4 regions of the Pantoea sp. KPR_PJ genome follow, and region 3 is predicted to be linked to each of the others. Evidence: predicted binding sites of a transcription regulator. Region 3 holds the regulator's gene; each other region holds the start of a gene.

Region 1 (7,694 bases), on a different contig from region 3:
GCGGCAGCGCCTGCTGTAACCCTATCAGGCGTGGCAGACGCTGCGTGCCGCCCGATCCCGGCAACAAACCCAGCTGAACCTCCGGTAGCCCAAGCCGGGTTTTATCATCCAGCGTGCAAATACGTGCATCGCAGGCCAGCGCCAGCTCCAGGCCGCCGCCAAGACAGGCCCCGTGAATGGCAGCCACCACCGGGAACGGCAGCGCGGCGATTGCCGCCATCGCCTCCTGACCCTGGCGCGCCAGCGCTTCCGCCGCTTGTGCGCTGTGGCATGCGGCGATCATGCTGATATCGGCGCCTGCAACAAAGTTATCGGGCTTGCCAGAGATCAGCACCAGCCCGGCAAGCTGGGCATCACGCCGCGCTTCATCAATAACCGCCGCCAGCTGTTGAGCAAAAGCGGCACGCAGCGTGTTCATCTTCTCGCCTGGCACGTCAATGGTGATCACCCCTACGTGATCCAGCCGTCTCTGTAAATGAAAAGCGCTCTGCTCCATTATTCTGCCTCCAGAACCATAGCCGCACCTAAACCGCCGGCGGCACAGGCCGTCACCAGCGCCAGTCCGCCACCGCGACGCTGTAGCTCATGTAAGGTTTGTGTGATCATACGCGCGCCGGTAGCGGCAAAAGGGTGTCCATAGGCGATAGAGCCGCCCAGCACGTTAAAGCGCTCTTCGTTGACCTCGCCCAGTGCGTGGGGACGGTTGAGCTTTTCGCGGGCAAAACGCTCATCGGAAAAGCACTGAAGATTGCACAGCGTCTGTGCGGCGAAGGCCTCATGCATGTCGATAAGCGTCAGGTCGCTCAGGCCGATACCCGCGCGATCCAGCGCCAGCGGTGAGGCGTAGGCCGGGCCGAGCAGCATATCCTGCTGAACATCAATCGCGCTGAAGGCGTAGCTACGCAGATAGCCGAGCGGCGAGATGCCCAACTCGCGTGCACGCCCTTCGCTCATCAGCACCACCGCCGCAGCGCCGTCGGTCAGCGGCGTGCTGTTGGCGGCCGTGACGCTCCCGTGCTGACGGTCAAAGGCTGGACGCAGACGGGCATAGTCTTCGATTTTTGCCTCCATGCGCACAGTGTTATCCTGCTCTGCCGGCGCTTTCCAGGGAGGCGCAAAAGCGGGCATCACCTCCTGCTTCAGCACGCCTGACTGCCAGGCGCTGGCGGCGCGCTGATGGGATCGCAGCGCCAGCGCATCCTGTGCCGCGCGCGTAATGCCGTGGGTTTTCGCCATCTGCTCTGCCGTATCGCCCATACGCAGCCCGGTTGAATACTCCGCCACGGCAGGCGGCACGGGCATCAGGTCGCGTGGCCGCAGACGACGCAGGATCTGCATTTTCTGACCGAAGCTGCGCGCTTTGCTGAGGTCGAGCAGCGCCCGCGCCAGAGATTTAGTGACGCCGATGGGTAAAACTGAGGCGGAGTCTGCCCCGCCCGCGATCCCTGCACGGATGGTGCCTGCCATCAGGCTCTCCGCGACGTTTGCCACCGCCTGGAAGCTGGTGGCACAGGCGCGGCTGACGCTGTAGGCATCGGTGTGCACGCTCAGCCCGCTGCTGAGCACGATCTCGCGCGCGATGTTGGGCGCTTCCGGCATCTGGATTACCTGCCCAAACACCAGCTGTTCAATCACATCAACCGGCAACGCGCTACGCGCCATCAGTTCGCTAACCACCATGCGGCCCAGTTCGACGGCGGGGATGCCGTGAAATCCCGTGGCCTGGCGCAGAAATGGCGTGCGAAGTCCATGAGTGATGGCGATGCGATCGCCCGCACGCGTCAGCAACGGCTGCGCTTTGCTCATCTGTATCACCTGTAAAAGTTGGTCGGGCATCATTACCCAGAGAGGTCTGACCTGATCCACAGTGTTAACGACAAGCGGTAGCGCCGCCAATGATGAAAGAAAAAAAGTGCGAGGAGAAACACGAAAATGAAAAACGCCGTCTGGCAACGGCGTTAAGCGTATTAGCGCAGGCCGAGCTGGAAAATCAGCGTTTCGGCCTGACAGGCAAAGGTAAAATCGATAGTGAGCTGAACGCCATTATTCACCTCTTCAAAGCGAGCATCGATGATGCAGGGGTCCGATTCAATCTGCCGCGCCCTTTCCGACAGGATCGCCAGTTTCGCCTCGGCCTCGCTGCGCTGTGCGAACCACTCTGACCAGCTGGCCGTGCAGTCACTGTTATCCATCACGGTGCCGACATCCACGCAGCAGCAGGCGGCGGTTTCAGTGGCGCTGCATTTATTCATGGCATTGGTCATTGATTTCTCCTGAAGATAAATCTGTTTGCGAGCGGGATTAACGGTCAGAATTTTACGCCTGCGTCCGTCATTACGCTATGTCAGCGTCGCTAAGTGACGAATATCACAATTAAATTTGATCCAAAACAAATTAGAGCCGTTATGCCAGGTGCTGCTCCGCTGGTTTTGTTATGCAGATCGTAAATTTGTCGATCCATTTGGAAATATTTTAAAAACAATATTGCAACATACACACAGGTCAGACCTATACTTGCCGCACTGGTCTGATTTGTATGCGTCTGGTCAGTCCCTACAATCCGCCGACCCTTGTTACGCGATGTAACAATTACAGTTAAATAATAATTCATATGAGGTTGTGGTCATGAGCCATAAAAACCTGTTTGCAAAGTCAGCCCTGGCGGCTGCAGTGGCGCTTGTTTCTACACAGATATATGCAGCAGGCTTTCAGCTTAACGAATTTTCTTCGATTGGGCTGGGCCGCGCCTATTCAGGCGAGGGTGCGATGGGCGATACGGCGGCTTCAGCCAGCCGCAATCCGGCCACAATGGCGTTGATGGATCGTCCGTCATTCTCTGTCGGAGCCGTGTTTATTGACCCGGATGTTGATATTTCCGGCACCAGTGCCTCTGGCCGCAGTCTGGACGCCAGCAATATTGCGCCTACACAGTGGGTACCCAATATTCACTATGTACAGCCCATTAACGATCAATGGTGGATTGGCGCATCCGCCACCTCAAATTATGGCCTGGCCACCGAATTTAATGACGGTTATACCGCAGGCGGTTATGGCGGCAAGACCGATCTGATGACCGGCAATTTCAATCTCAGCACCGCCTACCGCCTGAATGAGCACTTTAGCTTTGGCGTAGGATTTGATGCGGTTTATGCACGCGCCAAGATTGAGCGCTACGCTGGCGAGGCAGGTGCGGCGCTGCGTATTCCCGCCGATACCCAGGTGGCACACCTGAAGGGCGATGAATGGGGATATGGCTGGAACGCCGGTATCCTTTATGAGGTCGACCAAAATAACCGCTTTGGCTTTACCTACCGTTCGGAAGTCAAGATTGATTTCGACGGTGACTATAAGAGCAGCCTGCCAACGGCCATTAACGCAATTAACCAGGCCAGAAATTTAGGTCTGCCGTATGCGACTGGCGGCTCGACCATTCCGGGCGCGCTGACGCTAAACCTGCCGGAAATGTGGGAAGTGTCTGGCTGGCACAAAGTCGCCCCCCAGTGGGCCGTGCACTACAGTCTGGCCTACACCAGCTGGAGCCAGTTCCAGGAGCTGAAAGCAACCGGTTCCAGCGGTCAGACGCTGTTTTATAAAGATGAGAGCTTTAAAGACGCCTACCGTATCGCACTGGGCACCACCTACTTCTATGATGAGAACTGGACCTTCCGTACCGGTATCGCCTTTGATGACAGCCCGGTTCCGGCGGACAAACGCTCTATCTCTATTCCCGACCAGGATCGTCTCTGGCTGAGCGCAGGCGCGTCCTATGCCTTTAACCAGGATGCTTCGGTAGACGTGGGTGTCTCTTACATGCATGGCCAGCACGTAACGGTAGAAGAAACCCCCTATACCTTTAACTCTGTGGGTAAAGCCTGGCTCTACGGCGCGAACTTTAACTACAAGTTCTGACGTTAATGCTAAAAAAAGGGCGGCCTGACGGTCGCCTTTTTTCAGGTATACAGAGCAGGTGGCTCCCGAACGAGGCAACAATGGCGACCCAAAGGTCGCCATTGTGCTTTTCATTCGCGTTACTGCGCGTCGATATCTTTCAGATCGTCCTGAATCGCGCTGGCGTTCGGGTTCTCTTCCGGCTTTAGCGTGCCGCCCTGTGCCAGGAAATCGTGTCGCTGGAAATAGGCGTTGCGGATAAAGGCGTAAGGATCGGACTGCTGTTTCAGCAGCGCATCGGAATCGAGCAGCTGCGCGCGCGTTTCCACTCCCTCCAGCGTCCACTTGGCAATCGACATCGGCCAGGTCAGCCAGCCCAGCACCGGATAGAGCGTATCGACATAATCGCCGCCGTCTTCACGCAGCGTAAAGCTGCCGTAGGCTGGCAGTTCCACATAGGGGCCATATCCCACCCCGTAGCGACCGAGCGTGCTGCCAAAACGGTGCGGCACTTCACGCGCCAGTTCCGGATTTGCCTTGCCCGCCACGTCGATAAAGCCGCCCAGACCCAGAACAGAGTTCAGGAAAAAACGGGTAAAGTGAATGCCCGCCTGGCGCGGCTCACCAACCAGCAGGGAGTTCACCATGCTGGCTGGCTCTTCCAGGTTGCCGAGGAAGTTGCTCAGTCCGGTACGCGCAGGCACGGGCACATAGTCGCGCCACGCCACCGCGACAGGGCGCAGCACGTACGGATCCAGCACGTTATAGTTAAAGTTAAACATGGTGCGGTTAAAGCCTTCGAGCGGATCGCTGCGCTGCGCAGGCGCCTCGCTATCGGGCTTTGAACTGGCACATCCTGCCAGCATGACGCTGGCCAGGACAAGGCTGGTCAGGCGGTAAGCCATTGCTATCTCCCTGTGCGGTTTAAAAATGTATCGCTTCAGGGCTGCTGTTGATTAATCTCTACAGCCATGTGCTGATGACCATCCCAGGGGGTAATCGCGCTCAGACCAAACCAGTCGCCTGCTTGCGGACTGGCGCTGCCGTCGCGGGAAATACGCACCCGAACCTGTACCTGATGCTGCGCCGAAAGCAGACGCGCTGGCATCATGGCATTGCTGTCATCCAGCGTAAGCGATAACGGAAAGTGGCTCAGCGGCAAGCGCTTTACGGCCACGGGCACCGGTGAAACACCGTCAGAAACAGAAATATACATCACTCCGCCTGGCGGTAACATTTTTTCTGCCGCTGGCGTAAGCGTCACCGTCAGTGCCAGCTGCGTATTCTGCTGGCCTGCTTCAGTTTTTGCTTGTTCAATGCTGCGCTCGATCATTGCACGACGCTTGTCGGCCGCAGGCATGGCTTGCAGCATCGACTGCCAGGCACCGATCGCCCTGTCGTAGTGCTGCTGCTGATAGGCGTTAAACGCCAGCAGTCCGAGCGTACGCAGATTGCTGCCATCCTCTTTCACCATATCCTGCAACATCAGACCCGCCTGGCGGTTATCCTGCGGATCGCTGGAGCGCGTTAAGACTTCAGCATAGTCCTGTTTGAGCGAAAGGTTGTTGGGCGCAAGCTGTAACGCATGTTCAAAAGCCTGGCTGGCTGTCGTGGCGTTGTTAAGCACCATGCCGAGTCGGCCCAGCATCGTCCAGTCATTGAGATTATCAGGCTCAGACTGCAACGCGCTGCGCAGGCCAAGCTGCAAGCGCGCCAGCTCCTCCATCGACAGCGGTTTCGCCTGCGGATCCATCACCCGCGCGCGCAGTTCAGGATATGCCTGCTGCACCTGCATCCAGCTGGCAACCTGTGTCAGCCCGCCACTTTTCAGATACATGCCAAGCGAGGCCACAACCAGAATGACGACGCCGGGTAGCAGCACCAGACGACTGCTGGCGCGTGACGGCGTAGCAGCCTGCTGCGGAACATCACTCAGCAGCGTCTGTTGCAGCTCACTGACCATCGCGGCGCGCTCGCCAATCACGCCCTGTGACTCATCCTCTTCCAGCTCGCGCAGTCGCTGATGGTAGAAGTCGGTATTGAGACGATCGCGATCGCGGTCGCTCGCCGGTTTCTGACGCCAGCCTGCCCCCAGAAACAGGGCGCAGGCGGCCGCCAGTAAAAGAGTTATGCTTATCCACAACGCGCTCATTTTAGCTTCCCGTCGCTTTTGAGTATCGCCGCAAGGCGCTGTTGATCGGTGTCGTCCAGCTCGCTACGCGTTTTACGCTGGCGGCTGCGCAGGATAACAATCAGGCCGCCCAGCAGCACGAACAGTGCCGGGCCAACCCAGAGGATCAGCGTCGACGGGGTCACGGGCGGCTCGTAGGTGACAAAATTGCCGTAGCGCGCCACCATATAATCAATGATCTGCTGGCGGCTCTGGCCCTGCTTCATCAGCTCATAGACTTTCAGACGCATATCCGCCGCAATCATTGCACTGGAGTCGGCAATGCTGTTGTTCTGACATTTCGGGCAGCGCAGCGAGGCCGTCAGGTCGCGGTACTGCTCTTCCTGCGCCACAGAATCGAACTGCCAGGTGTCGATGGCGGCCCACAGGCTAAAGCTCATCAACAGGCCGCACAGCATCAAGATAAAGCGTTTCACGCGCCCTCCTTGCTGTATTTTTGCCACAGCGGCAGCACTTCCTGCTGCCATACGCGCGCGTTCATATCACCGGCGTGGCGATAGCGGATAATGCCTTTACCGTCGATCAGAAAGGTTTCCGGTGCACCATAAACGCCCAGATCCAGCCCCAGCATCCCGTTGCCATCATAGAGACTCAGCGCGTAGGGATTGCCCAGCGTGTTCAGCCAGGTGACCGCTTTGGTCCGGTCATCTTTATAGTTAAGTCCCACCACGCGAATGCCCTGCTCGGCCAGCGTATTCAGATACTGATGCTCCGCGCGGCAGGTTGGGCACCAGGTCGCCCAGACGTTCAGCAGGATCGGCTTGCCGTCGGTCAGGATCTTCTGGTCGTAGATCTTGCCGGGACGATCGAGCGCCTCCAGCGTAAACACCGGCACGGGTTTACCGATCAGCGCGGATTCAAGCCGCGTGGGATCGTCACCGTCGGCGTTGCGCGACAGCTGCCACAGCAGCGCCGCCGCCAGCAGCAAGAACAGTACCAGCGGTATAAAAAGGATTTTTTTGTTCATGCTTGCTCCTTACGTGCGGCCTTTTTGCGCGAGCGGTAGCGCGGATCGAGCAGACAGAGCAGGCCACCAAGCGCCATGAACACGCCGCCGAACCAAATCCAGCGCACAAAGGGTTTGTAATAGATGCGTACAGCCCAGGATCCCCCGTCCAGCTCTTCGCCCAGCGCGGCGTAGAGATCGCGCGTGAAGCCGCCATCAATGGCCGCTTCGGTCATCATGGTGCGTGCCGCAGTATAAAAGCGCTTCTCAGCGTGCAGGACCGCCTCAGGTTTGCCGTTGCGGCTCACGTCAATAATGCCCACGCCACCGCTGTAATTCGGGCCTTGCAGGTTATGCACATCGCGGAACACAAAGTGATAGCGGTGAATATCAATGCTGTCGCCTGCTTTCATGCGCACGTCGCGCTCGACGCTATACTGGGTGCTGAAAGCGATCCCGATAACCGTCACGCCGACGCCAAGATGGCCCAGCACCATACCCCAGTGACTGCGCGACAGGTGGCGCAGTCCGCTAAAGAAAGTATGGCGATGCGTTGCACGCTCGTGCAGCTCCATCAGCGTCAGCACAATGATCCACACCGACATCATCAGCCCCACCACCGTCATCGCCTCAATGCGATCCTGCAACAGCCACGGCAGCAGCACCGCA
Region 2 (7,694 bases), on a different contig from region 3:
GATGATATCGTCACTGGTGCTGTTGACGGCGCTGACGCCCTTCACGATTTCCACTTTTGCCTGCTCGCCAACCACATGTACTGGATATTCATGACGCGCGTTCAGTGCATCCAGCACCACCTGATTGACATCAGCAAAGACCAGTTCAATGCCTGCATCCGCCAGCAGCTTGCCGATGAAACCGCGACCGATATTGCCTGCTCCAAAATGTAACGCTTTCATAATATTGACCCATATCAAATGACGATGGGGCGGGCATATCCGCCCCGGAAATCGGGACGGGCATACCCGCCCCAGGGAAAATCACGCAGGGCGTTTAGGCGGTAGCCGGGCTGCCTGACAGCAGATCCAGCACCTCCTGTACGCTGGTAGTGTGTGCCAGCTTCTCAATTACGCTTTCATCGTCCAGCGCATTGGTCAGGCTGGTGATCACCTGGATATGCTCGTTGTTGCGTGCCGCGATACCAATTACCAGGCGCGCCACATCATCAGCATCTTCACCAAACAATACGCCCTGAGGATACTGACAGAACACCACGCCGGTTTTCAATACGCGATCTTTCGCTTCCACCGTGCCGTGCGGCACCGCGATAGATTCGCCGAGATAAGTTGGCGTAAGCTGCTCGCGTGCCAGCATCGCTTCCACATATTCTGGCTGAACGTAGCCGCCTTTCACCAGTTGCTCACCGGCAAAGCGGATTGCCTGCTCTTTGTTGCTGGCGCTCAGGCCGAGGAAGACATTGTCTGCGCCCAGCTTAAACAGGTGCGAGCCGCTGTTGTCGTAGCTGTCTGCCAGCGCGGTCTGTACGGTTTCACGATGCGCTTCGCTGCGGTTTGCCGCCACCAGGCGCTCAGTCAGGTTGGTGTAGAGTGCACTGTCGAGGAAGTTATTCAGCGAGATATGCTGCGCCTGCGGCGCCTGGCGTATTGCACGCTCGGTAAGGTCGCGGTGGGTAATCACCAGGTCGACGTCGCCCGGCAGCGAGTTAATTGCGCTGTTGGTGACAGAGACGTTACTCAGACCCGCATCCTGCACTTTTTTACGCAGCACCCCGGCACCCATGGCGCTGGAGCCCATACCGGCGTCGCAGGCAACGATGATTTTACGCACGTGACTGACGTCAACGCTGTTCGCATCAGCTACCACTGGCGCACCCGCAACGGCCTGGCCTTTCGACTGTGCTTTCATGTCGTGCATGCGTTTGGTCGCGGCTTCGATATCGTCATCTTCTTTCACTTTGCTGGTTTTCAACAGGACAGAGGCAATTACGAAAGAGACGGCAAAGGCTGCCACAATCGCAGCGATGTTAGCGAAGTAGGCGCCTTTCGGCGTCATCGCCAGGACGGCCAGGATAGAACCGGGCGAGGCCGGAGAAACCAAGCCACCATTCAGCACGGTCAGCGTAAATACGCCGGTCATACCGCCGAGGATAACCGCCAGCAGCAGGCGGGGTGCCATCAGCACGTACGGGAAGTAAATTTCGTGAATCCCCCCCAGGAAGTGGATGATCGCCGCACCGCCCGCAGACTGCTTCGCGCTGCCGCGGCCAAAGATCATATAGGCCACCAGCACTCCCATGCCTGGGCCTGGGTTCGCTTCGATCAGGAAGAAAATGGACTTGCCTGCTTCACTCGCCTGCTGAATGCCCAGCGGCGAGAAGATACCATGGTTGATGGCATTATTAAGGAACAGGATTTTTGCCGGTTCAACAAAGATGGAGGTCAGCGGCAGCAGGTTGTTCTGCACCATCAGGTTAACGCCGGCGGCAAGGATATGCGACAGACCTTCTACCAGGGGCCCGATAGCCATAAAGGCGATCAGCGCCAGCACCATGCCGATGATCCCGGCAGAAAAGTTATTGACCAGCATCTCGAAACCGCTTTTGATTTTGCCATCAACGGCGCGGTCGAAAGATTTAATGGCCCAGCCACCCAGCGGACCGGCGATCATGGAGCCAAGGAACATCGGCATATCTGCACCCACGATGACGCCCATGGTCGTAATGGCCCCCACAACACCACCGCGATCGCCGCCCACCAGACGCCCACCGGTAAAACCGATCAGCAGCGGCAGCAGGTAGGTAATCATCGGGCCAACCAGTTTGGCCAGCGTTTCATTGGGAATCCATCCGGTCGGGATGAACAGTGCAGTGATGATGCCCCATGCGATAAACGCACCGATGTTCGGCATCACCATGTTACTCAGAAAGCGGCCAAAGCTTTGAACCTTAACCTTGACTGATGAGGACATATCCCACCCCTTATCGAGACGCGCTGCAATAAGAGAGCGCGTTTGTTTTTGTTAAGTCAGCACGGCGGTAAGCCGTCGCTATTACTGTATGCAGGCGGACTCTATCACGCGAATATGACGCTGCGTAGCCGTCGGGGTAAGTGTGATCCAGATCACTAATGTTCGGTGTGGACAGGGCCATTTTTGGTGAAGCTGGTCACAAAAAAGAGGGATAAAAAAGATCAAGTGCACATTTATTCAACACCAAAGCGAGGCAAATGTGACCTGTATCACGATTTGATCGCCCTGGTTTGTTTCATATATGTGACTATGATCACAAAGTATTTTCGGTTGAAAATGCGCCAGATCACACTCTGTTGGCGCATGGGGAAAAAGCGGAAAGGGATAAGAGAAAGGGCAAAGGCAAGCTTGCCGCTTGCCTCTGAAATAATTACTGCAAACCGTTCTGGACGGTCGCCTGCGCCTGATTTAATGCCTGGGCATTCGCAGAAAGGGTGCTCATCAGCGCATTATACTGGGTAACCTGATCCTGCGTCGGGAACTGAACGGCATTGTTGTTGAAGCTGACGCGCGAACCTTGCTGTTGCAGGAAGTCGCCTGCCTGCACCGCACCCTGGCTTAGCGCCTGCAGCTTCGGCAGCAGGGGAACTAACTGGTTTGCTGGCTGCGTCACCACTTTATCGTAAACGGTGTCATAGGCTTTTTTCAGCTCCTCTTCCTGCTTGAGCGCCGCTTTACTGCTGTCCGCCTGCATTTTAGCGCTTTCCAGCTGCTGCGTAACAATCACCAGCGCGCCGTTAGCCTGGCGCAGGGCGTCACGACGAGTCAGGTAATCCTGCGGCACGCGAATCGCCGACAGTTCATCGACAACCGGACGCATACCCTGCTCGACCGCTTTATTTACCTGTTGGGAAAAGCCATAAATAATGGCGTAATCACCAGCAAACTTACCAAAATTCTGCTTCTGGCTTTCACTCAGGCTCGGCAAATGCTCGCCGCTGCGCATCACGGTATTTTGCAAGAAATCGATAAAGGCTTTGCGCTGATCGCCCTCTTTGTCACCGCATGCGGTGAGGTTAAGCACCAGCAATGCGGCACCGAGCAACATGCCAGTACGCATCCAGATGCGAGAAATTCCTGATGCCATAAGGGCAACTCCTGTAAATGAGAATGTAGATAACCGAGGAATGGTCCTAAAGAATAGAGCAAAGTAGCGGCCGGGCACAACGCTTGCACACGTGAAAGGCGTCGTGGCATGTGAGGTATCCGGGCAGGAGCCTGCCCGGATTGCAGAGCGCATTAACCGGTATTACGCATGCCGGCTGCAACGCCCGCAATGGTCACCATCAGCGCCTGCTCAACGCGGGGATCTACCTCTTCACCGCGCGCTTCCTGCGCACGGGCACGCTGTAACAGCTCCGCCTGCAACACGTTAAGCGGGTCGGTATAGACGTTACGCAGCGCGATGGATTCAGCGATCCACGGCTGGTCCGCCATCAGGTGAGCGTCATTGGCGATGGTCAGCACCGCTTTGATGTCAGCATCAAGCTGGTCGCGTAGCTGTTTGCCCAGCGGCCAGAGCGTTTTGTCGACCAGGCGCTGATCGTAATATTCCGCCAGCCACAGGTCAGCTTTCGCAAACACCATTTCCAGCATGCCGAGACGGGTGGAGAAGAACGGCCAGTCGCGGCACATCGCCTCCAGCTGATCCTGATGTCCATCCTCCATCGCCTGTTGCAGAGCCGCGCCCGCGCCGAGCCAGGCGGGCAGCATCAGACGGTTTTGCGTCCAGGCAAAAATCCACGGAATGGCGCGCAGTGACTCAACGCCGCCGGTTGGACGGCGCTTGGCCGGACGTGAGCCGAGCGGCAGTTTACCCAGCTCCTGCTCTGGCGTAGCAGAACGGAAGTAGGGCACAAAGTCGGGATTTTCGCGTACGTAGCCGCGATACATGGCGCAGGAGTGTTCAGAAAGCTGATCCATAATACTGTGCCACTCTTGCTTTGGCTCCGGCGGCGGCAGCAGGTTGGCTTCAAGAATCGCACCAGTATAGAGCGACAGGCTGGCGATAGTGACCTCGGGCAAACCATATTTGAAGCGGATCATCTCGCCTTGTTCGGTCACGCGCAGGCCGCCTTTCAGGCTGCCGGGAGGCTGAGACAGCAGCGCGGCGTGGGCTGGCGCACCGCCGCGGCCAATGCTGCCGCCGCGTCCATGGAACAGCGTCAGCGCAATGCCGGCTTTTTCACAGGTTTTAATCAGGGCGTCCTGCGCCTGGTACTGCGCCCAGCTGGCCGCCATCACGCCGGCATCTTTTGCCGAGTCGGAATAGCCGATCATCACCATTTGCTTGCCCTGGATAAAGCCGCGATACCAGTCGATGTTTAGCAACTGGGTCATCACGTCATTGGCATTGTTGAGATCGTCGAGGGTTTCAAACAGCGGTGCCACCGGCAGGGCAAACGTGATGCCTGCCTCTTTCAGCAGCAGGTGCACGGCCAGAACGTCAGAGGGAGTTTTTGCCATCGAGATGACGTAGGCAGCAATCGAGCCCTGCGGCGCTTCAGCGGCGACGCGGCAGGTTTCCAGCACTTCACGCGTCTCGTCGCCTGGCTCCCAGTGGCGCGGCAGCAGCGGACGCTTGGAGTTGAGCTCGCGGATCAGGAAGGCTTGCTTGTCAGCCTCCGACCAGCTTTCGTAGTCGCCGAGGCCGAGATAACGGGTCACTTCGGCAATGGCTTCCGTATGGCGAGTGCTCTCCTGACGCAGATCGATACGCACCAGCGGCACGCCAAAGCATTTGACGCGACGTAGCGTATCGAGCAACTGGCCGTTAGCGATAATGCCCATATCGCACTGCTGCAGCGACTGATAGATTGCGTAAAGCGGCGTCCAGAGCTGGTCGTTGGAGATCAGCAAATCGGCCGGACGCGGCAGACGCTCGCCTTTAAGACGGTGTTCAAGATAGGTCTGGGTGGCCATCAGCTGGCTGCGCATACGCTTCAAAATCACACGATAGGGTTCAATCGCGTCTGGATCGCCACACAGTTCGCGTATTTCCTCGCTGCACTCAGACATAGACAGTTCAGAGATCAGCACGCCAATATCCCGCAGGAACAGGTCGGCTGCTTTCCAGCGGCTGAGCTGCATCGCATGGCGTGTTACCGGCGCGGTGACATTCGGGTTGCCATCGCGGTCACCGCCCATCCAGGAGGTAAATTTCACCGGCACAAAATCCACCGGTAGCCTGATGCCGAACGTCTCTTCCACCTGCTCGTTCAGTTCACGCAGAAAGGCGGGCACACCTTCCCACAGGCTGTTTTCTACAACGGCAAAACCCCATTTGGCTTCATCAATGGGCGTTGGGCGATATTTACGGATTTCATCCGTGTGCCATGCCTGCGCCACCAGCTGACGCAGGCGACGCATGATCTGGTTACGCTCGTAGTCGGAGATATCGCTGTGATCGAGCTGCTTCAGGCAGCTGTTAACTTCAACCAGCTTATGAATCAGGGTGCGGCGCGTAATTTCAGTCGGGTGCGCGGTCAACACCAGCTCCAGCGACAGCGACTCAATCGCCTCGCGGATAGCGCTTTCGCTCACGTCAGGCTGCTGTTTAAGACGATCAAAGGTGGTTTTCAGCAGTTCAGGATGATTGGTGCCGTCGCCGCTGCGAGAAATAGTCTGGTACTGCTCGGCAACGTTGGTCAGATTAAGAAACTGGCTGAAGGCGCGCGCGACGGGCAACAGTTCGTCGTTCGACAGGTTTTGCAGCGTATTGAGCAGTTCCTTGCGATCGGCCTCATTTCCCGCACGGGATGACTTTGAGAGTTTGCGGATGGTCTCCACCCGGTCGAGGATGTTCTCTCCTAGTGCATCCTTTATGGTATCCCCGAGCAGTTTGCCGAGCATACTGACATTACTTCGCATTGCGGAATATTGTTCGTTCATGTGACCCTGACACCCTTATCGTCTTTGTAAGCTTCTATACCCACTGTTTGCGTTAACCCGAAAACGGCCTGAGCCATCACCCACTGGGCATAACATCGGCTTTTATCTAGCCACGTAAACCTTGCGGCGTCAATGTGCTTCGCCACCCGGTAACATGCATCTAACTGGCGGAAATTCAAAGATTTTAATCGTAGAGAAGCGGGATAAGTTATTCTTATCAACAAATCCCGCGTGGAGATCAGGAAAATTACTTTCTTAACAGTGAATTGCCCTGTTTATTGCATATCAGTGGCAAAAATGCTGCACAACCTGAGCGATTAAAGCACGCGTTGGCTTAATGAATGCAGTATCGATAAATTCATCCGGCTGATGCGCCTGGTTGATTGATCCCGGCCCCAGAACCAGTGTCGGGCAGAGCGTCTGAATAAAGGGCGCTTCGGTGCAGTAGTTCACCACTTCAGTCGGGGTACCGAGTAATTTTTCTACCACCACCACCAGCTCATGGTTCGCCGGGCATTCGTAGCCTGGAATGGGCGGATGCAGCTCGCCTACGGTCAAGCGGCCAGGCCAGCGCGCGCTGACCGGTGCCAGCGACTCATTCAGTAACCCTTCCAGATCATTCAGCGTCAGACCAGGCAACGGGCGAATATCCATGTGCAGTTCGCAGCAGGCGCAGATGCGATTCGCCGCGTCGCCACCGTGAATGTGGCCGAAGTTCATGGTGGGATAAGGGATAGCGAAGCCATCGTGGTTGTAGCGTTCTTTCAGCGTGTTGCGCAGCTGCATCAGGTGGCTGACAGCATCATGCATTAGCTCAATGGCGTTAACGCCGCGCGACGGATCGCTGGAGTGGCCCGACTGGCCCTGTATGCGAATAACGTGGGACAGGTGACCTTTGTGCGCACGCACCGGCTTCAGGGAGGTGGGTTCGCCGATAATGGCGCAATCCGGACGGATAGCAGTGGTTTCGGAGAAATACTTCGCTCCTGCCATGGTGGTCTCTTCATCCGCTGTCGCCAGGATGTAGAGCGGCTTGCTGAGTTTGCTGACGTCCACATCGCGCAACGTGTCGAGAATAAAGGCAAAGAAACCTTTCATGTCGGCAGTACCCAAACCAAAGAGCTTGTTGTCATGCTCGGTCAGGGTAAAGGGATCGCGCGTCCAGCGGCCATCGTCAAAGGGCACAGTATCGGTATGCCCGGCAAGCAGCAGGCCGCCTGCACCGCTGCCAGTGCGGGCCAGCATGTTAAATTTATGGCGCGTGCCCGGCACGGGCTGGACTTCAACACTGAAGCCGAGATCGCGAAACCAGCCTGCCAGCAAATTGATTAAAGTTTCATTGCTCTGATCCAGCGCCGCATCGGTTGCGCTGATGCTTGGAGTGGCAATCAGCTGGCGGTAGAGTTCGATAAAAGGCGGTAATTTTGTCTTCACTGTTGACGGTCCTTGAGTTAGGATGTATCAATATTCATGCATTAATAGTGAATAAAAA
Region 3 (7,694 bases):
CTGCGCCTGGCCAGCAAGCTGATCGATGCAACCTTTGCCGAGCGCGTTTTCTTCGCTAACTCTGGCGCGGAAGCCAATGAAGCCGCCTTCAAGCTGGCGCGCTACTACGCCTGCCAGCGCCACAGCCCGTTCAAAAGTAAAATCATCGCTTTCCATAATGCGTTCCACGGCCGCACGCTCTTTACCGTTTCCGTTGGCGGCCAGCCAAAGTATTCCGACGGCTTTGGTCCGAAGCCTGCGGATATCGTGCACGTTCCCTTTAACGATCTGGAGGCGGTAAAAGCGGTTATCGACGACCATACCTGCGCCATCGTGGTCGAACCCATTCAGGGGGAGGGTGGCGTAACGCCGGCTACCCCTGAGTTTATGCAGGGATTGCGCGAGCTGTGTGACCAGTATCAGGCGCTGCTGGTGCTGGATGAGGTGCAGAGCGGCATGGGACGCAGCGGCAAGCTGTTTGCCTACGAGCACTATGGCGTCACGCCCGACATCCTCACCACCGCGAAAGCGCTGGGCGGTGGTTTCCCGGTGAGCGCCATGCTGACCACCGATGCGATCGCCTCGACCATGTCGCCAGGCGTGCATGGCACCACCTATGGCGGCAACCCGCTTGCCTGCGCAGTGGCCGAAGCGGCGCTGGACGTGATCAATACGCCAGAAGTGCTGGAAGGGGTGCAGGCGCGTCGCGAGCAGTTTGTGACGGCCCTGAAGGCGCTCGACGCGAAGCACGATCTCTTTACAGAGATTCGTGGCAAAGGACTACTGATCGGCGCTGCACTAAAACCGCAGCATGCGGGAAAAGCGCGCGCCATTCTCAATGCGGCAGCGGCCGAAGGCCTGATGGTGCTGGTAGCGGGCACTGACGTGATCCGCTTTGCGCCTTCGCTGGTTATTGAGCCAGCCGACATTGAAGAGGGTATGGCGCGTTTCGCCCGCGCGGTGGAAGGCGTCCTGGCAGCCTGATTAACCTTTACGTAAATGCCTGATGAGCCAGCGGCCATGCTGTGGCCGCTGGCTCCACGCCAGTGACGAAATGGTATGCATCACGTTCAGGTGCTCCAGGATACGGCGCACATGCTGCTCCAGAATCGTGACCGCCCCTTCACCCAAATTATTGACCTCTTCCATGATGTTGGTCTGTGAGCCAGGCCCGTCATATTCCAGCCGCTGCTGGCAGCGCTGGATGGCGATTTCGCATGACTGCAGGTAGCGCTGCGCCAGATCGGGTGTCAGCATCGTGTGCTCGCGCGCGAGAATGGTCATGGCATTGATATGCTCGACGATAAACTGGCTGTGCGTGACCCACAGGCGCATGTCTTTCAGGTACTGGGCGTTAAAGCCCGGCTCCTGCATCGCCTGGTTGAGCGAGTTAAACAGCGCATTATGCGCCTGGTTAACCTGCATACGCTGATAGGCCAGCTTTTTCGCCTCCTGCTCGGGTCCCAGCAGCAGCTGCAGCGCATCCTGACAGGTTTCCAGCGCGTCGTGCGCATTCTGGCGAAGCAGCCCGCTCTGCCATTGTGGCCATAGCCAGAGCATTCCGCCGAAGGCGATCAAACAGCCCATCAGCGTGTCCATCAGGCGTGGAAGTAAAAACTGCGCGCCGTTCAGCGACAGCAGCTGCAGCGAATAGACCGCCGTAACGGTAAAGCCAATCATCGACCAGCCGTAATATTTGCGCGTGACCAGATAGCTGAGTAGCGTAACCACCAGCATAAACAGCAGCACCAGGGATTCCGGCACGGCAAAGCGTAGCGAGGCGGCGGCAATGACCAGCCCGGCAAAGGTGCCCAACGCCCGGTGCTGAATACGCACGCGGGTGGCGCTGTAGCCATTCTGACTGACAAACATAATGGTCATCAGGATCCAGTAAGGCTTGGGAATATCGAACAGCATCGCCAGCGCGCTGCCAAACATCAACATCACCGCAAAGCGTGCCGCCGTGCGCAGCGCTGAAGATTTAAAGGAGAGGTAGCTGCGCAGGGCGGGCAGCAGGGGCAGGCGGCGCTGGCGATCGCTCATCAGGTCACGCTGGTAGAGCGGTTTTTGCGTGCGCAGCACCCGGGCGATACGGCTGAAATGATAGAAGCAGAAATGCCCGACGGGATTATCGGGGTGCTGACGGGTGATCTTCTCCAGCGCGCCGAGCGGCTTTTCCATCTCAAAGCGACTCGGTAGCTGGTGATAGAGGATGGCATCGGCCAGCGCACGTAGCCGTGCTGAAATAATTTTGGCATTCCAGCGGATCACCGCTTCCGCATGGCTGCGCTCGACCAGCTTCTGAACCTCTTCTGGCTGATGCAGGCTGACAGAGATATGTTCCTGCAAATCGAGTGCTACCTGAAAAGCGCGCATGAGCCGTTTATGGCTGTTGTCGCGGCTGGCAGAGAGCATGTGCATCTGCTGGTAGCAGGTATTAATCAGATCAACCGCTTTCTGCTGGCGCGCGAGCAGCGGCGGCAGCGCTTTTTCGGGATCGGTGAGCTGGGTCAGCAGCGTATATTTCGCGTCGCAGTAATCCGCCAGCTCGCGATAGATCAGGCTCAGGGTTTCACGCATCGGCTGCTCTTTCCACAGCCAAAACCAGAACCAGTTGAACAGCCCGTACCAGAGCGTGCCACCAATGTAGAGCAGCGGTGGCACATAGACTGGCATACGCCCAATCAGGCTAAGGGTAAAGATAGCCGCGACCAGCGTGCCAGGGAGCAGACGACCGTGCAGCGGGCTGATTTCGCCAGTCACGCCCAGCAGCAGCGGCAAGGCAAAAAGCACGGCAGGCAGCGGGACGCCTTTTAGCGTCAGCAGCTGGATCAGAAAGCTGCCGAGCGCAAACAGCGAGCCGCCGACCACCAGGCGTTTGAAAAAGCGTTTATGCGGCGTGTCCAGGCCAGCCACGTTGCAGCAGGCGGGAACGAGAGAGAAGAGCAGGCCTTTTTGCAAATCGCCAAACAGCCAGCCAAGCGCCACAGGAATGCACAACACCAGCGTCTGCCGCAGCGCATAGTTAACTTCGGGGTGATAGATGATTCGACGCCACATCACTTCACTGAAAACAGTAGCGGCGTGACAGAAACATCACGCCGGGAGAGAGAGGAAATCAGCGGGTGCCGTACACGACAATGGTCTTGCCGTGGGCGGAAATCAGATTCTGGTCTTCCAACATTTTCAAAATGCGGCCCACGGTTTCGCGTGAGCAACCAACGATTTGGCCAATTTCCTGACGAGTAATTTTGATTTGCATGCCGTCGGGATGCGTCATGGCGTCTGGCTGTTTTGCCAGGTTGAGCAGGGTTTGTGCAATACGTCCGGTCACGTCGAGGAAAGCTAAATTGCCCACTTTTTCCGAGGTAACCTGCAGACGGCGCGCCATCTGCGAAGAGAGACGCATTAAAATATCCGGATTCACCTGAATAAGCTGACGGAATTTCTTGTAAGAAATTTCGGCCACTTCGCACGCGGTTTTTGCACGTACCCAGGCGCTGCGCTCCTGACCTTCTTCAAACAGGCCAAGCTCGCCAATAAAATCACCCTGATTCAGGTAAGAGAGGATCATCTCTTTACCTTCTTCATCTTTGATCAGTACCGCAACGGAACCTTTCACGATGTAGTAAAGCGTTTCAGCCTTCTCACCTTGATGAATCAGCGTACTTTTGGATGGATATTTGTGAATATGGCAATGGGACAGGAACCATTCGAGTGTAGGGTCTGTTTGCGGTTTGCCGAGAACCATTCGCTATTATCCTCTGTTGTAATCGTGCCCAAAATGCAGAGTCATATTCTCTGCCAGGCGATGAAAGCTTCAAGCGTTTCCCGAGAGGGAGATTATTCGGGGTTCCATTTTGCGCCAGGCGCTTGAGGTGTCCCGCCTTCGTCCTTAATAAGACGAAACTATTTTCAGCACTGTTTGTAGCACAGCTTTTGTCAGCTGTCTTCTGTTGTCTCGCTTCAGCAGAGGGGGGATTACTCTGGATTGCTGTTTGTCAGGTGAACGCGTACTCTGGCGGCAAACAGGCTATTCTCGAGGGAAAAACAATGCAGGCAAGAGTGAAGTGGATCGAAGGATTAACCTTTTTGGGTGAGTCCTCTTCAGGGCATCAGATCCTGATGGACGGTAACTCGGGCGATAAAGCGCCCAGCCCGATGGAAATGGTGCTGATGGCGACTGGCGGCTGTAGTGCCATCGATGTGGTTTCTATTTTGCAAAAGGGCCGCAACGATGTGGTGGAGTGCGAGGTAAAGCTGACCTCGGAACGCCGTGAAGAGGCACCGCGCCTGTTTACCCATATTAATCTTCATTTCGTGGTTACCGGCAAGGCGCTGAGCGACAAAGCCGTGGCGCGCGCGGTAGATCTGTCAGCGGAGAAGTACTGTTCGGTGGCGTTGATGCTGGGCAAAGGGGTCGACATTACCCACAGCTATGAGGTTGTGGCGCAGTAAGCCAAACCGCTGGTGCCGGTGACAAGGACAGCACGTCTTACTCAGCGCTGCCCTGCGTAATGACGCACCTTATCGCTGGGTGCGTCTGTCGCTTTTGCGTGGCCAGGCCGTCTGCTGCTTCCGTCGTCAGGCGATCTGCTTTCCTTCTATCAGCCGCTGCACCAGCGGTGCCATAATTAACTCCATCGCCAGCCCCATCTTGCCACCCGGCACCACCAGCGTATTCATATGCGAAATAAACGATCCCTGGAGCATCGCCAGCAGGTAGGGAAAGTCGATATTCTCCAGTCCGCGAAAGTGAATAACCACGAAGCTCTCATCCAGCGACGGGATCTCGCGCGCGGCGAAGGGGTTAGACGTATCGACGGTTGGCACGCGCTGGAAGTTGATGTGAGTACGCGAAAACTGCGGCGTAATGAAGTTGATGTAATCTTCCATTGAACGCACCACTGAGTCCATAACCGCTTCGCGTGAGTGGCCGCGCTCGCTGGTGTCGCGCACCAGCTTCTGGATCCACTCCAGGTTAACGATCGGCACCACGCCAACCAGCAGATCCACCTTTTCCGCCACGTTATGCTGCTGCGTCACCACACCGCCGTGCAGTCCTTCGTAAAACAGCACGTCGGTATTTTCCGGCAGCGGCTGCCAGGGCGTAAAGGTGCCGGGTACCTGGTTCCACGGCACCGCTTCATCATAGGTATGCAGATATTTGCGCGACTGGCCTTTGCCTGCGCTGCCGTAATCACTGAAGGTTTGCTCAAGCAGGCCAAAATCGTTGGCTTCCGGCCCAAAGTAGCTGATATGGCGACCTAAATCGCGTGCCTTGCGGATCGCCATATCCATTTCTGGTCGCGTAAAGCGATGGAAGCTGTCGCCTTCCAGTTCGGCGGCATGCAGGTTGAACTGCTGAAAAATTTTGCGAAACGCCAGGCTGGTGGTGGTGGTCCCGGCTCCGCTGGAGCCGGTCACCGCGATGATCGGGTGTCGTGCTGACATGTTGAAGCTTCCTGTAACGTCGGGCGATAGGCATTGTTAACATGAAAAGCGCGGTGGCGCATCAGCCACGAAATTCGCTGCGCGGCATGATATTGACGGTTTCGTGCAGTTCCGACCAGACCAGCACCGCGTCTCCACGTTCCAGCTGACGACGCACATCGTCGACCTTTTGCGCCAGGCTGCGCTCCTGCTCGCCGTAGTCGGTGCCTTCACGCAGCACAAAGGCTTCAATCAGGTTGTTGAGGGTTTCAGGGTCAATCTGTTGCCAGGGAATCATCATGAGCTAAGCCACTGTGTAAGCCACTGCGGCACGCGCTGTTCGAGCCACATCTGCGGTTGACGCAGTGTGCCACCGACAAAGCCAACGTGTCCGCCATGCGGCGTGAGTTGATAGGTGGTGCTGGCTGAGAGCTGATCCGACTGCGGGATCACCTCATCCGTCATAAAAGGATCGTCCTTCGCGTGCACAATCAGCAAGGGTTTACGTACGTTTTTGAGCAGCGGCAGGGCGCTGGCGCGACGATAATAATCCTGCGCATCAACAAAGCCGTGCGCGCGGGCAGTGATGGCATCGTCAAAGTCACGCAGGCGACGCAGTGCTCTGAGCTGCAGCAGGTCAACCGGCAGCGTCCCCGGCCAGGCACGTAGCTTGCGTTCGGCATTCTTTTTTAGCTGATCAAGCAGGTAGCGCTGGTAAAAACGGGAAAATCCCTGTTCGAGCTTCAGGCTGCACGGTTCCAGCAGCAGCGGCGCAGAAATAATGACGCCAGCGTCGAGCGGAGCGGCGTCACCCAGTCTTCCCAGCAGGCAGCCCAGCATGTTGCCGCCAAGCGATACGCCGACTGCAGCGGTCGGCACATCGCCCCAGCGCGTCTTCAGCCAGTGCAGAAAAAAAGCCGCATCTTCGGTTTCGCCAGAGTGATAGATGCGGTGCAGTCGGTTCGGTTCGCCGCCGCAGCCGCGAAAATGCATCACTACGCCGAGCCACCCCTGACGCTGACAGGCGTGCAACAGCCCGTGGGCGTAAGGGCTGTGAAAGTTGCCCTCCAGACCGTGAAACAGCACCACGCGCGGCTTGTGGCTCGCCTGCCGGGGATCTTCACTCCAGGCGAGATCGACAAAATCTCCGTCCGGCAGATCGAGCCGCTGCCAGTATGGGCGCAGTAAAATACGGCGACGCACCAGGCGTGGCAAAACCGTCTGCAGATGCGGATTGCGCAGGCTGCGCGGCGGCATAAAGCTGGCTGTCGCGTCGGGCGTAAAATTCATGTCACAAGCACTTGTCTGATCCATATCACACTGTTAGCTTCGTTAGGGTTGTAGTGAGTCTGGGATGAGGAGCACCCGCTAATGGAACTGAGCCTGTTTTTCTCTATGTTAGGTTTTCTCTGGGTCGCCGCCATCACGCCTGGCCCCAATAATATGTTACTCACTGCGTCCGGTGCCAATTTCGGCTTCTGGCGCACGCTGCCGTTAATGGTCGGCATCATGATTGGCATGCAGGTCATGCTGCTGATGGTGGCGTTTGGCGTGGGGGGGCTAATCCTGCTCTATCCCGCTCTGCACCTTATCCTCAAAATTGCCGGTAGCCTTTATCTGCTCTGGCTGGCGTGGAAAATTGCCACGGCCGCCTATGAAAAGCTGGAAACCGGCGACGCACCACCAAAACCAATGCCCTTCTGGCAAGGCGGCCTGCTACAGCTGATCAATCCGAAAGCCTGGCTGATGGCGCTCGGCGCCATCGCAAGCTTTAGCCTTGCGGGCAGCGCCTATCTGCATTCGGTAACGGCGATCAGCGCCGGCATGTTTCTGGTCAATCTGGTGGCCGGCGCAATCTGGATCGGGTTCGGCGCGCTGATTGGCCGTATTCTGCAGAGCCGCCGCGCCTGGACTATTTTCAATCTGGCAATGGGCCTGCTGACCGCTGCCTGCGTGCTGCTTATCTGGCGCTGAGCTAGCTGGAGGCGCGCTCAATGCGCTGCCATGCCAGAACTTCACGTACGACCGCCGAATCGGGACGACGAATACGCTGCAGCAGCAGTTGTACGCTGCGCGCGCCAAGCTGATACATCGGCTGCTCGATGGTGGTCAGCGGAGGATTCAGGCTGCGGGTAAAAGGTATGCCGTCAAAGCCCACAACCGCCACATCCTCCGGCACGCGCAGGCCCGCCTCCTGCGCCGCGTGCACCACGCCTAACGCCAGCACATCTGATACAGCCAGCACAGCATCCGGTGGCTCAGCCTGCTGCAACAGCTGGCGT
Region 4 (7,694 bases), on a different contig from region 3:
TTGCTCTCAATCCACTCCAGCAAACTACGTATAAATTCGCGCTGATTCATGAGTTCCTCCTGATACGGCATGATGTTCAGTGAACCCACTTTAGCGCGGAAAATTTATCCCTTAATTAGCGGAAAATTAGCGCAGAATTAGCATCGCACCCCGCCGGGAGCAAGGTGCGGCGCTGTTAATTCTGTGCTAATAATCCTGGCGTAAGCTACCGCTATTCGTTTACGGGGATCGGTCAATGCGTGTACTCCTGGTTGAAGATGATGAAATGATCGGTGCCAACCTGCAGCAGGCACTGGAAGCGGCAGGCTGGTCAGTTGACTGGGTGCGCGATGGCATCTTCGCCCATAATGCCTGGTGCGAAGGTGACTACACCTGCGTACTGCTCGATCTCGGCCTGCCGCGCGATGACGGATTGCAGGTGCTGAAGCGTGCGCGCGGACGCGGCGATACCACGCCAGTGCTGATATTAACCGCTCGCGATACGGTGGCGCAGCGGGTGCAGGGGCTCGACTGCGGTGCCGACGACTACCTGCTTAAACCCTTCGATCTGCAAGAGGTACTGGCGCGCATGCGGGCCATCACCCGACGTCGCCACGGGGCAGCGGACTCCCTGCTCGGCAGCGGTGATGTACAGCTGGATATGATGACGCGCGAAGTGCTCTACAAGGGGCAGCGCGAACAGCTGACGGCGCGCGAGTATGCGCTGCTCTATGCCCTGCTGGAGCGCCCCGGCGCAATACTGTCGCGTGAGCAGCTGGAGAATCGTATCTACGGCTGGGGCGAAGAGGTGACCAGCAACGCGGTTGACGTGCTGATCCACGGCATGCGCCGCAAGCTCGATAATGACGCCATCCGCAACGTGCGCGGGCTTGGCTGGCGTGTTCCTGCCCTGTGAAACCTTTTACCTTTATGCGCTCCCTGCGCAATAAGCTACTGAGCACGCTGCTGATTATTCACCTGTTGATGATCGGCGGCGTCACCTGGTATTTCTTCAGCTGCTACGGCGACATGATCGGCACCATGAAGGATGACCAGCTGTCGAAAATCGCCGACGCCTGGGCGACCAACAAAGAGATCCCGGCGCTGATGCCGCTGATGCTGCACGCCGACAAAATGAAGAGCGCCTATGTCGTGCAGCTGTGGGACCGCAACGGCAAACTGCGTGCCAGCTCCTGGCCGGCGCTGCATGCACCACTCCAGGCCGAGAAAGGCTGGCACGACATTGAGGTCGGCGACTGCGACGAGTGCGCGTGGCGTATCTATACCCGCCCGGGCCAGCCGGGCAGCGAGATCAAAACCATTCAGGTGATGCATAACCTCAGCCATATGCGTGCCGAAATGGTCAGGCGCGCGCTGTCGGCCATTATCCCCTTGATCCTGATGATGCCGCTCTCTCTGCTGGTGATCTGGCTGGTGGTGCGCAAAATCACGCGCGACCTGCGCGTCGCGTCACGCGAGATTGCTGCGCAGGAGACGCTGCATCCCCATCTCGTTTCGCCAGAGGGGTTACCGGACGAGATCCTGCCGCTGGTGGAAGCTTACAACTCCGTGCTGAATAAGCTGCGCGCCGCCTGGTCATCGCAGCGTCAGTTTCTGGAAGATGCCGCGCACGAGCTGCGCACGCCGGTCACCGCCGTGACCCTTCAGCTGGAGAATCTGCGCCAGCATATTCAGCCGGGTGAAGCGAGCCGCCAGTTTGATCAGCTGGAGGCGGGCGTGACGCGAACGCGCCATCTGGTAACGCAGTTGCTCAATATTTCGCACCAGGAAGATAAAACTGTGGTGGCGTCGGTAGAGCCGATTGAGCTGGAGGATTTGCTGAAAGAGAGCATTGAACAGCTCATGGTGGTGGCTGATAAACGCGGCATCGACATCGGCTTTAACGGCTCGACGCACTATTGCCTGAAGGCCAGCCGCTCTGAGCTGCGCAGCCTGTTTGATAACCTGATTGGCAATGCCATGCTGCATACGCCGGAAGGCAGCCTGGTGGATGTACTGCTGCATCGGGTTGGGGATCGCACGGTAGTGGATATCGTCGATAACGGGCCAGGCATGCCCGCATCGTTTATCGACCGCGCCTTCGACCGCTTTACCCGCTCTCCGACGGTGAAGGCACAGGGCAGCGGTTTAGGATTATCAATCGTGCGCAGCGTGGCGCAAAAGCATCACATCCAGGTTTCCCTTTCCAACTGCCTGAATCCACAGGGCGCAGTTTGCGGACTACAGGTTCGCGTCACGCTGCCCTGATTTCACGTTCGCGACCGTTAACGACAACGTAAACGGTTGCGGCGTTCCGTTCGCTTCCGCTTAATTTCGTGACGCACTTCACATTTTCACGTAAATGCAATGCAACACATTTTGACAAACGTGAGCAAAATCTATTTTCTATCGACCTGTAACGGTCAGGCTACGCAGGCTTTATTCCGATAGTAAAAAACAGTTACACCTTCGCCGCCCACTCTGGGATTGATTTCACCTTGACTGCGTTGTTGCGCGGTCGAAAGCATGTGGTTAACGATAATGACATTTAAGACCTTGGTAGCAGGTGCCTTGCTGGCGACATCTCTGGCGGGTAGCGCGCAGGCTGCGGAAAGCGATCCGCAGTATCTTTCCGACTGGTGGCATCAGAGTGTGAACGTTGTCGGTAGTTATCACACCCGTTTTGGACCGCAGTTCAATAATGACGTCTACCTGGAGTATGAAGCCTTTGCGAAGAAAGACTGGTTCGATTTTTACGGCTATCTCGATCTGACCAACTTTTTCGGCATGGGTAACAGCAACGCCAACGGTATTTTTGACCACGGTTCGCCGATGTTTATGGAGATTGAACCACGTTTCTCTATCGATAAGCTGACCGGCACCAGCCTCGCCTTTGGTCCGTTTAAGGAGTGGTACTTCGCCAACAACTATATCTACGATATGGGCCGCAACAGCGATAATCGCCAGAACACCTGGTATATGGGTCTGGGTACAGACATTGACACGCACAGCGATGTCGGTCTGTCGCTTAACGTTTACGCCAAATATCAGTGGGAAAACTACGGCGCGGCGAACGAGAACAGCTGGGATGGCTACCGCTTCAAGGTGAAATACATGGTGCCGATCACCACGCTGTGGGGCGGCAATCTGAGCTATATCGGCTTTACCAACTTCGACTGGGGTTCAGATTTACGCGACAAGTCTGACAACTCGCGTACCAGCAACTCTGTCGCCTCCAGCCATATTCTGTCGCTGGGTTACGATCACTGGCATATCGCTGCCGTGGCGCGTTATTTCCATAACGGCGGCCAGTGGGCAGACGGGCAAGAGCTAAACTTCGGTCGCGGCCCCTTTGAAGTGAAATCTACCGGCTGGGGTTACTACCTGGTGGCGGGTTATAACTTCTGATCACCGCGTTGCTTCGTGTGACCGACCAGCGCTGTTGCTCTGCGCTGGTCCAATAGCAGAAGCGACAGCCCGAACAGACAGGTACCTCAGGAGGGATCCACAACGCGTCGCGCGTAAGGGTCCCGGCGCCGGCCAGTTTGCCTGCCGGACCCGCTCGCCAGACGGCTCAGCCGTTGAAAAAAGGCTGAGCCGCGACGGGCTTAATGCTGCGGTTTCGTCACGTTGATACGCCATGGAATACCGAACTTATCAATAAACATGGCGAAGCCGTTTGACCAGAAGGTCTCCTGCCACGGCGTCGTCACCTTCCCGCCAGCCGACAGTTTCTCAAACCAGGCTTTACCCTGATCCACATCGGTGGTCGACAGGCTGACCGCATAGCCCGCATGTTCCGAAGCCGGTGGCTTGTCGGTGTTACCGTCGCTCAGCATCAGCTCGCCCTGTCCGATGCGCAGGTGAGCATGCATGATCTTCTCTGGCGGCAACGGTGGCGCAGACTGGTCGCCCACCTGTTCGCCCTGGTCTGGCATATCGCCAAACGTCATCTTATAGAGCAGCTCGCCCTCGGTAGCCTCAAGGTAAAAGTTGATAGCCTCTTCACAGCGGCCATAGAGAAACAGATAAGGACTGACTTGCATCTTCACCTCCATTTGTCGGTTGGATTTCTTACAGCACCTCTACAGTGTAGACGATGAAATTATCCAGTTGTTTTTACTGACATTGTCGGCGAAAAAGCTGCGCCATGTAGGCGCTCATCGGCGTCAGTGCCGTCTCCCTGCGCTGGATCAGGTAGAAGGTGGCTTTCGGCAGCGGATCGTCAAGATCCAGCGCCACCAGATGCTGTCCCAGTATCGCATCGTTGATCACATCCACCGACAGAACGCTGACGAAGTCACTCTGGGCGATCAGGCTGGTACAGGCCATAAAGGTCTCGCAGGAGACCACGATTTTGGGCGCCATGCCGCGCTCGGCAAACAGATCGTGCAGCAGGCGGTAGTAGCTGCCCTTTGGCGTCGGCATGGTCCAGTCGCACTGTTGCAGTTCCGCCAGCGAACGCGCCTTCTCCATCGGATGCCCTTTGCGCACCACCACTTTGTAATCGCGCTGCATCATTTTTTCATAGCTCAGCTCCTGATCGAGATGGCTTTGATCGTAGGTATTGATGGTGAAATCGAGCTCGCCCTGACGCAGTTCGGGGATCATAGAAACCAACTGCCCCTCCACGATGCGCACCCTCACCAGCGGATATTCGCGATGAAACTGAGTGATCACCTGCGGCATGATGGTTCGCGCCACGCTGCCGCCGACGCCAATATTGACCTGTCCCCCCGCCAGCCCAAGCCGCTGCTGGATATCCTCCTGCGCCACACGTAATTCTTCCAAAACAAGACTGGCATGGCGAAAAAAGTTATCACCAACGTCGGTCAGCACCACACCCTGCTGGCGGCGGATAAAGAGTTTTGCGCCCAAAACCTGCTCAAGTTCCTGAATAGCTTTAGTGAGCGCAGGCTGGGAAAGCCCGGAAAGACGGCTTGCAGCGCGAATACTTCCCTGGCGGGCAACCTCAACGAACGCGCGTAGCTGATGCAGTTTTAGCTGTGACGGCATGATAACCATTGTTTATCAGGAGAAAGATATTTGCATCTTATGCGCGCTGGGCGGCTTGTGTAAATTCGGGGAAGTGCATAAAAAACCAACAATAAGGAATCGCTATGACAACCCTTTCTGAGCAGGTTCAGGCGCTGGAGCCGGAGATGCAAAACTGGCGGCGCGACCTCCACCAGTTTGCTGAATCTGGCTGGCTGGAGTTTCGTACCGCAACGCGCGTCGCCGACGTGCTGCACAAGCTGGGTTACCACCTGCAGCTCGGTCGCGAGGTGATCAACGCCGAAGCGCGTATGGGATTGCCTGCTGACGACATCCTCAGAGAGCAGGAAGCGCGCGCGCGACAGCAGGGCGCGCTGCCGCAGTGGCTGCCCTACTTTTCCGGCGGATTTTGCGGCATCGTGGCCACGCTGGAAACGGGCCGTCCTGGCCCGGTGATGGGTTTTCGCGTTGATATGGACGCGCTGGACCTTAACGAAAGCCAGCTCGCCGAGCATTTACCCCAGCGCGAAGGCTTCGCCTCCTGTAATCCCGGCATGATGCACGCCTGCGGTCACGACGGCCACACCACCATTGGCCTTGGCCTTGCCAGCGTGCTGATGGCAATGAAGTCGCAGCTGAGCGGCACCATCAAGCTGATTTTTCAGCCTGCCGAAGAGGGCGTGCGCGGGGCGAAAGCGATGGTGGAGGCGGGCGTGGTCGACGATGTTGATCTCTTTACGGCTATCCATATCGGCACCGGCGTGCCCGCTGGCGAACTGGTCTGCGGCAGCGACAGCTTTCTCGCCACGACCAAGCTGGATGTACACTTCACCGGTGTCGGCGCGCACGCTGGCGGCAAGCCTGAAGAGGGGCGCAACGCCTTACTGGCAGCGGCACAGGCCACTCTGGGGCTGCACGGCCTGCCGCAGCACAGCGGTGGCGTCGCGCGCGTTAACGTTGGCGTACTGCAGGCGGGCACCGGCCGCAACGTGGTGGCTGACACCGCATTGATGAAGATTGAGACGCGCGGCGTCAGTAATGCGGTCAACGACGATATCTGCCAGCAGGCGCAGCGTATTATCGCGGGTGCCGCAGCGATGTATGGCGTGGAGTATGAGGTCAGACTGATGGGAGCGGCGCGCAGCTGCACGCCGACGCAGCCGTGGGTCGATTTCCTCCACCAGCAGGCGGAGGCGTTGGGCATCTTTGACTCGGTGGTGGATCGCAAGGCGCAGGCCGCCGGTTCCGAAGATGCGACCTACATGATGGAGCGCGTCAAACAGCGCGGCGGTCAGGCGACCTACGCCATTTTTGGCTGCGATCTGGCGGCGGGCCACCACAACGCAAAATTCGACTTCGACGAAGGGGTAATGGGCAAGGCGGTGCAGATGCTGGCAACGCTGGCGCTGAACCAGGCGCAGTTCGGCGGTGCGCAATGAACGTCGATTTTCTCGCCGACTACATTGAGGCACACCAGGCGCGCTTTACCGCCCTCAGCGACGCCATCTGGGACACGCCGGAAACCCGCTTTGCCGAAACCCGCTCCAGCGCCCTGCTGGCCACGGCGCTGGAGCAGGAAGGTTTCAGCGTGACGCGCGGTGTCGGTAATATTGAGACGGCCTTTGTCGCCAGCTTTGGCGCAGGCCAGCCGGTTATCGCCATTCTTGGCGAGTTCGACGCGCTGGCCGGGCTAAGCCAGCGCGCCGGCTGCGCGCAGCCTGACCCGCTGGAGGAGAACGGCAACGGTCACGGCTGCGGCCATAACCTGCTTGGCACCGCCGGCGTGGCGGCGGCCTGCGCGCTGAAGGCCTGGATGACGCAGCATGACGGACGCGGCACGGTGCGCTTCTACGGCTGCCCCGGCGAAGAGGGCGGCTCTGGCAAAACCTTTATGGTGCGTGAAGGTCTGTTCGACGACGTGGATGCTGCGGTCACCTGGCATCCGGAAGGCTTCAGCGGCCTGTTCAATCTCAGTACTCTCGCCAATATCCAGGCTGCTTTTCACTTTAAGGGCGTCGCGGCACATGCGGCTAACTCACCACACCTTGGACGCAGCGCGCTGGATGCAGTGACGCTGATGAACACCGGCGCGAATTTCCTGCGCGAACATATTGTGCAGGAGGCGCGGCTGCACTATGCGGTGACCAACAGCGGTGGCGTCTCGCCCAACGTGGTCCAGGCCGACGCGGAAGTCCTCTACCTGATCCGCGCCCCGACGCTTCCGCAGGCGCAGGAGATTTACCAGCGGGTGATCAATATCGCCAGAGGCGCAGCGCTGATGACCGATACGCAGGTCAGGGTACGCTTCGACAAAGCCTGTTCTAATTACGTGCCGAACCGCGCGCTGGAAGCCGTAATGGAGCGATATTTGCATCATTTTGGTCTGCCGGACTACAGCGATGGCGAGCGCGCATTTGCCGCTGAAATCCGCGCCACGCTGAGCGAGGATGACCTGCGTAACGCCCGGCTGAATGTGGCACGTACCGGCGGTGAGGCGGGCGCGGCGTGGATCGAGACGCACGGCGACAAGCTGCTGATGGATGAGGTTGCCCCCTGTACGGCCACGCGTGAGCTGCTCTATGGCTCAACCGACGTCGGTGATGTCAGCTGGGTAACGCCCGTTGCCCAGTGCTTTGCGCCCTGCTTTACCTTCGGCACGCCGCTACACACCTGGCAGCTGGTGGCGCAGGGTCGCACCAGCATCGCGCATAAAGGCATGC

What was found. Region 3 encodes CRP, which controls carbon source genes, mostly activating them, when cyclic AMP is high. Its sites were predicted from a motif close to ATGTGANNNNNNTCACAT; they were not measured.
Region 1: the regulator CRP is predicted to act here: its motif matches at 2,356-2,373, upstream of HP564_RS07150 (YfcZ/YiiS family protein).
Region 2: the regulator CRP is predicted to act here: its motif matches at 2,392-2,409, upstream of HP564_RS18475 (PTS mannitol transporter subunit IICBA).
Region 4: the regulator CRP is predicted to act here: its motif matches at 2,314-2,331, upstream of HP564_RS10945 (nucleoside-specific channel-forming protein Tsx).

The regions. Positions count from the first base shown of each region.
Region 1 is NZ_JABMIK010000002.1:527,909-535,602, forward strand. It holds gene fadJ (fatty acid oxidation complex subunit alpha FadJ) at 1-496, opposite strand, end outside; gene fadI (acetyl-CoA C-acyltransferase FadI) at 496-1,806, opposite strand; gene HP564_RS07150 (YfcZ/YiiS family protein) at 1,968-2,264, opposite strand; gene fadL (long-chain fatty acid transporter FadL) at 2,626-3,909, shown strand; gene mlaA (phospholipid-binding lipoprotein MlaA) at 4,029-4,793, opposite strand; gene ccmI (c-type cytochrome biogenesis protein CcmI) at 4,829-6,040, opposite strand; gene HP564_RS07170 (cytochrome c-type biogenesis protein) at 6,037-6,477, opposite strand; gene HP564_RS07175 (DsbE family thiol:disulfide interchange protein) at 6,492-7,046, opposite strand; gene HP564_RS07180 (heme lyase CcmF/NrfE family subunit) at 7,043-7,694, opposite strand, start outside.
Region 2 is NZ_JABMIK010000011.1:14,679-22,372, reverse strand. It holds gene mtlD (mannitol-1-phosphate 5-dehydrogenase) at 1-222, opposite strand, end outside; gene HP564_RS18475 (PTS mannitol transporter subunit IICBA) at 317-2,251, opposite strand; gene HP564_RS18470 (DUF3053 domain-containing protein) at 2,682-3,398, opposite strand; gene ppc (phosphoenolpyruvate carboxylase) at 3,551-6,202, opposite strand; gene argE (acetylornithine deacetylase) at 6,488-7,636, opposite strand.
Region 3 is NZ_JABMIK010000007.1:208,074-215,767, forward strand. It holds gene HP564_RS15700 (aspartate aminotransferase family protein) at 1-963, shown strand, start outside; gene HP564_RS15705 (YccS/YhfK family putative transporter) at 964-3,039, opposite strand; gene crp (cAMP-activated global transcriptional regulator CRP) at 3,098-3,730, opposite strand; gene HP564_RS15715 (OsmC family protein) at 4,033-4,437, shown strand; gene HP564_RS15720 (phosphoribulokinase) at 4,564-5,433, opposite strand; gene HP564_RS15725 (YheU family protein) at 5,495-5,713, opposite strand; gene HP564_RS15730 (hydrolase) at 5,710-6,726, opposite strand; gene HP564_RS15735 (LysE family translocator) at 6,784-7,386, shown strand; gene HP564_RS15740 (LacI family DNA-binding transcriptional regulator) at 7,388-7,694, opposite strand, start outside.
Region 4 is NZ_JABMIK010000004.1:88,863-96,556, reverse strand. It holds gene HP564_RS10960 (helix-turn-helix domain-containing protein) at 1-50, opposite strand, end outside; gene HP564_RS10955 (response regulator) at 236-895, shown strand; gene HP564_RS10950 (sensor histidine kinase) at 892-2,247, shown strand; gene HP564_RS10945 (nucleoside-specific channel-forming protein Tsx) at 2,521-3,387, shown strand; gene yjdN (VOC family metalloprotein YjdN) at 3,588-4,025, opposite strand; gene HP564_RS10935 (LysR family transcriptional regulator) at 4,099-4,995, opposite strand; gene HP564_RS10930 (amidohydrolase) at 5,100-6,413, shown strand; gene HP564_RS10925 (M20 family metallopeptidase) at 6,410-7,694, shown strand, end outside.